2 regions of the Roseovarius sp. MBR-154 genome follow, and region 2 is predicted to be linked to the other one. Evidence: riboswitches for the same ligand, from Rfam matches in the RefSeq annotation. Region 2 holds a riboswitch; the other holds the start of a gene.
The links. Region 2 has a riboswitch for cobalamin ahead of ACSSV4_RS14840 (TonB-dependent receptor plug domain-containing protein). Riboswitches for the same ligand answer to the same signal wherever they lie in the genome.
Positions count from the first base shown of each region.

Region 1: another riboswitch for cobalamin. It lies ahead of ACSSV4_RS08965 (hypothetical protein); the one in region 2 lies ahead of ACSSV4_RS14840 (TonB-dependent receptor plug domain-containing protein).

Region 1 is NZ_JBRJGR010000005.1:172,433-175,312, reverse strand. It holds gene metF (methylenetetrahydrofolate reductase [NAD(P)H]) at 1-314, shown strand, start outside; gene ACSSV4_RS08970 (PaaI family thioesterase) at 376-864, shown strand; cobalamin riboswitch at 933-1,134, shown strand; gene ACSSV4_RS08965 (hypothetical protein) at 1,228-1,497, shown strand; gene ACSSV4_RS08960 (DUF1127 domain-containing protein) at 1,726-1,950, opposite strand; gene ACSSV4_RS08955 (L,D-transpeptidase family protein) at 2,305-2,799, shown strand; gene ACSSV4_RS08950 (DUF2235 domain-containing protein) at 2,789-2,880, opposite strand, start outside.
Region 2 is NZ_JBRJGR010000012.1:52,464-55,343, reverse strand. It holds gene ACSSV4_RS14845 (hypothetical protein) at 1-151, shown strand, start outside; cobalamin riboswitch at 399-607, shown strand; gene ACSSV4_RS14840 (TonB-dependent receptor plug domain-containing protein) at 744-2,567, shown strand; gene ACSSV4_RS14835 (ABC transporter substrate-binding protein) at 2,584-2,880, shown strand, end outside.

The DNA.
Region 1 (2,880 bases), on a different contig from region 2:
GCGTCGCGGCGGGCATCGACGCGCCGATCATCCCCGGCATCCTGCCGATCGAGAACTGGACCGGCGCGCGCAAATTCGCCACCTCCTGCGGCACGCAAATCCCCGCATGGCTCGACGATTGCTTCGACAAGGCGATCCGCGACGACCGCCATGATCTGCTCGCCACGGCGCTCGCCACGGAACTGTGCAGCGACCTGATCGAGGGCGGGGTGGAAGACCTGCATTTCTACACGCTCAACCGCCCCGAACTGACCCGCGACGTGTGCCACGCCCTTGGCGTCACACCCCGCGTCACGCTGCGCGACGTGGCCTGACGGCTTGCCCCCCGGCGCGGCGCGGCCTAGCGTGGCCGCGCAACGCGCCACGGGGGAAACCATGCCGGATCACGCCACAACACTCGACGACTTGCCCGACATGACAGCGCTCCTGTCGCGCTCCGGGCTCGACTTCATGCGCGACATGATCGCGGGCACCCTGCCCGGCCCGCCGATCGGTGCGACCCTGGGCTTTCACCCGGTGGTGGCCGAGCCGGGCTGCGTGGTGTTCGAGGGCACGCCGAGTTTTGCCGCGCTCAACCCGATGGGCGGCGTGCATGGCGGCTGGTACGGGGCCATCCTCGACAGCTGCATGGGCTGCGCGGTGATGACCGAACTGGCGCGCGGCGAGATCTACACCACCCTTGAATTCAAGACCAACATCACCCGTGCCCTGCCCGTGGGCCGCGCGGTGCGTGCCATCGGCACGGTGCAGCATCGCGGCCGCTCCACCGGTGTGGCCACCGGCGAATTGCGCGGCGTCGAGGATGGCAAGCTTTACGCCACCGGCTCCACCACCTGCATCATCCTGCGCCCAGACGTGACCTGACCGACCGGGATCACGCCGCATTTGACCCGCCCGTTTCGTTTTTTCCCTTGCGACACGCACCGGCGCTGCTACGCTCAGCCTGTCATGGTGCCGCCCCGCGGGGCGGAGAATTGGGAAGCCGGTGAGAGACCGGCACTGCCCCCGCAACGGTAAGGGAGGGCGTCACGGCGATATGCCACTGGGCCGGGTTCGGTCTGGGAAGGTGCCGGGACGCACGGGCCGCAAGCCCACCCCCCAAGTCCGGAAACCAGCCAGGACAGACGTCGAATCGCGGGGGGCGATGCGGGCGTGTGCGCCCGGCGCCATGACCCGGCCCGTACCCCCGCCCCATCCGGCCCGGGGTGTGGCCGCGGAGAATGAATCATGTCGCTGATACAAATTCTCGATGCCCTCGAAGACAGCCCGACCGCAGGCACGCAGGCGCAGGCCGCGGCGCGGATGGGCTTTCTCGAATGGGTCTTTGCCGCACCGGGCCCGGTGACGGCGCAAATGGTCCGCGAGGCCTTGGCAGACCCGGCCGCGCAAGAGGCGCAAAGCGCCGCCGCGCGGGCTTTCGTGGAATATCTCGAAGTGGCGTGTCTCTCGGGTCTGCGGTCACCCGCCCGACGTGGCCGCGCGCGCCTGGTGCACTGAGCCCTCTTGAGACTGCGTCAGACAACAAAAAACGGCGACACCAGAGAGGAGGAGAGGTGCCGCCGTTTCCTGTACGTCCAGCCCCAGGGAGGAGGAGGGGGGCCTTTCGCAAACTCTCGGGATCAGAGCGACCCCGATATTCCGGCCCCGGGTTTCAGGGAGGAGGAGAGAAACCCGTGACCGTAGCGGATGCATCAGGGAGGAGGAGAGATGCACCCGATTCCGTTGTTACGACCGATGGCCGTAGACCGCGTCCTGTGCGACGCGCTTGATTTCGCTGCGATGCAGGCCCAGATCCGTCAGTTCACGCGCGCTCAGCTCTTGCAGTTCGCGGATCGTGCGGCGATATGTGCGGTAGGCCGCCATCCGCTGCACTGCGGCATAAACCGCCGCGCTCAGGTCTTCGCCGAGGGTCTGAACCGCCGAGCGGGGCATCAGGATCGTGTGTGGCATCGTTCGCATCCTTGCGGATATGTTCGTTTCAGCAGGCATCACACTTCGTTTTGCCTTTGTTGAGTTTAAAATAACGCGTTTCTGCGCCTGCACAATACCTCAGGCAAGCAATGCTGCTATGCAGCAAATGCATATAAAAAAGGTGACGTAAGGTTAGGCGAATATTGGATTTTTTAGGCAGTTTGCGCAAAGCTTCGGGGCAGAGGGGACAGGCGTGCCACCTTAGGGTGCACGGGCGATGCGGGATTGGGCAGATTGCGTCAATACGAAAATCCGCACGCCCTGAAGCGGCCGGATGCAGATACCCGGCAGGCCGAGCCTGTTGCGAATCACCCGGCCGACGAAAGGAACGGCATGACACCCGATGACATGGTCCTCACCCCCACCGGCCTGCGCTTTCAGGGGCGGCGCTATCCCTGCACGATCGGTCGTGGCGGTCTTTCTAGCGACAAGCGCGAGGGCGACGGGGCCACGCCGCGCGGCACGCATCGCATCGTCGGCATGCTCTTCTGCCCCGACCGCATGGCCCGCCCCGCCGATTGGGCGCGGCCCATCCGCCCGGGCGATCTGTGGTCGGACGATCCGGGCCATGAGGATTACAATCTCATGGTGCGCGCGCCCTACCCGCATGGGCACGAGGTGCTGCGCCGCGCCGATCCGCTCTATGATCTGGTGATCGTGACCGACTGGAACTGGCCGCGCGCCGCGCGCGGGCGCGGGTCGTGCATCTTCATCCACCGCTGGCGCAGGCAGGGCTATCCCACCGCCGGCTGTGTCGCGCTGCGCCCCGAGCATCTGTCACGAATCGCCGCCGCGATTCGCTACGAGACCCGGCTGATCATTCGCTAGCCCCGGCGGCACGCGGCGCGCCGCTGCCGCCCTCTTCCTTGAGCGCCCCGGCCAGACGCGGCCCACCCCACCCCCGGCGCA
Region 2 (2,880 bases):
CGGGATCATCACAGTGCCGCAATGGCGGTTTATTCAGCACCTTGGCGACATTCGGAACATCTGCGACCATGCCAAAGGCCGAGAACCTACCAAAGAAGAGATCGAAGACTTAGTTGCCGGAACTGCGAAGGTTCTGAAAACGATATACTGATTTCCACGTTTGGATTAGGGCGAGGTCTTCTGGATGTTTGTGGACATAAGCCTAGGAGCATGAACTTTCGCTGTCACGGATCAGGTGACCCTCCGCTGTGGCCTCGAACCAGACATCGAACCCCGCCCCCCCGTATCGCCCACCTGCACCATTTACTGCCAAGGGCTGCCCCCGAGAGGCGGCCGTTTCGCGTCCTGGATCACCGGACGCGCAATCTTTATCCTTGCACGAATCCCGTGTCAGGATTATCCGCAAAGATGCTTCGGTCCGGAAATGCAGATTTCCGGTGAAAAGGGAATACGGTGCGATCCTCGCCTTGGATCAATTCCGTAACTGCCCCCGCAACTGTAAGCGGCGAGCGATACCGGCATATGCCACTGTCACCCCATGTGACGGGAAGGCCCGGTAGAGCAACGACCCGCGAGTCAGGAGACCTGCCGAGGTGATCACCCTATCCGGGCGCGGGGCGCGCCGTGGATAACGGTCTATTCCGTAGTGGTGGCGCTTCACCGTCTGCGGAGGGGCCATGTCCTTTCCAATGACTTCGCAGCTTGGAACACCGATGCCGGAGACCGGTATTGAGGGACAGTAAATGACATATCTCAGAACCACCGCCCTTTGCGCGCTCTGCGCGCTCTGCACCGCCCCCGCCCTTGCGCAGGACGCCTTCGATCTCGACACGATCACCGTGTCGGGCAGCCTCACCCCCCAGGAACTCGCCCGCACCGGCGCCTCGGTCGAGGTCATCGACGGGCGCGAGGCCGAGACCTCCGACACCGCGCTCACCAACCGGCTCGACCGGCTGCCGGGCGTCAATTCGACCAGCAACGGCCCGCTCGGGAGCTCGTCCTCGATCCAGCTGCGCGGGCTGCCCGCGCGCTATGTCGGGGTGCGGATCAACGGCATCGACATGTCCGATCCGTCGGGCACGCAGAACCAGTTCAATTTCGGCGGCCTCACCGGCGCGAGCCTTGGGCGGATCGAGGTGCTCAAGGGCTCGCAATCGGCGCTCTACGGCTCCGAGGCGATCGGCGGGGTGGTCGATATCACCACTTGGCGACCCGACCGCGACGGCCTGTCGGGCGAGGTGCGCGCCGAGGCGGGCGCCTTCGACACCAAGACCGGCGCGCTCAGCCTCGGCTATCGCGGCGCACGCGGCGAGGTGGCGCTGAGCTACAACCGTGTCGACAGCGACGGATTCTCGGCCCGCGCGGGCGACCCCGAGGATGACGGGTTTACGCAGGACATGCTCACGCTCTCGGGCGAATTCGACGCGACCGACGCGCTCACAGTCGGCGGCACCGTGATCTACCGCGACGGCGAGGCCGATTTCGATCCCAGCCTGACCGCGACGGCAGGCCAGATCCAGACCGAGGAACTGGGCCTGCGCGGCTTTGCCCGGCTGCGCACCGGCCCGGTCAGCCACGAGCTGTCCTATGCCTATTTCGACATCGACCGGCGCGACACCTCGCCCGGCGCCTTCACCCCGCGTTTTACCGGCGAGCGCGACGAGATCAGCTATCTCGGCACCCTCGAAGTGGGCCGCGCGGGCAGCCTGACCGGCGGGCTGGAATATACCGAGGAACGCTTTACCGCGCAGCCGACGCGCGGCACCAACGACAATCTCGCCGTGACGGCGGAATGGCTTTTGCCCGCAACCGATACGCTCGATATCTCGCTGGCGCTGCGCCATGACGAGGACGGCGATTTCGGCGGCAAGCTCACGGGGCGCGCCGCCGCCGTCTGGCGGCCCGCCGAGGGCTGGGCGCTGCGCGCCGTCGCAGGCACCGGCTTTCGCGCGCCCTCGCTCTTCGAGCGGTTCAGCGCCTTCGGCGATCCGACGCTCAAGCCCGAGGACAGCGAAAGCTTCGAGATCGGTGTCGAGCGCAGCTTCGCCAATGCCCGGATCGAGGCCACGCTGTTTCACATCACCGTCGACGATCTGATCGACTTCGACCCGGGCGCGACCGCCTGCGGCTCGGGTTTCGGCTGTTTCGGGCAGGTGCCGGGCGAGACCACCTCCAAGGGGCTCGAACTCGCGGGCGAGGCCGATATCAACGCCTTTCTCACCGTCTTCGGCAACTATACCTATACCCGCGCGCGCAATGGCGGTCAGCAACTCACCCGCACGCCCAAGCATGACGCCGTCATCGGGCTCGATGCCGACCTGACCGACCGCCTGTCGGGCGGCTTCGATGTCCGTCACGTGGCCGGTGTGACCCCGAGCGCCTTTGCGCCCGCGAACAACAAGGTGGGCGACTATACCCTTGTGGGCGCCGGGCTGAGCCACGCGATCACCGACAGCGCCACCGCCTATATCCGCATCGAGAACCTCTTTGACGAGGATTACGAGACGGCGGGCGGGTTCAACACCGCCGGGCGTTCGGCCTTCGTGGGGCTGCGTGCGTCTTTCTAGGCTCATATCGCTTGGCGTGGCCCTCGCCTTTGCGGGGGCCGTGACCGCAACCGAGGCCGGGGCTGACCCGGCCCCGCGCCGGGTCGTGTCGATCAACCTGTGCACCGATCAGCTGGCGATGCTGCTGGCCGCCCCCGGTCAGCTTGTCTCGGTTTCCGATCTGGCCGCCGATCCGCACAGTTCCGCCATGGCCGGTGCCGCGCGCGGCTATCCGGTCAATGAGGGCCGCGCCGAAGAGGTCTATCTGCTGGCCCCCGACCTGGTTGTCGCCGGGGCCTACACCGATCCCGCGACGGTGCAGATGCTGCGCCGC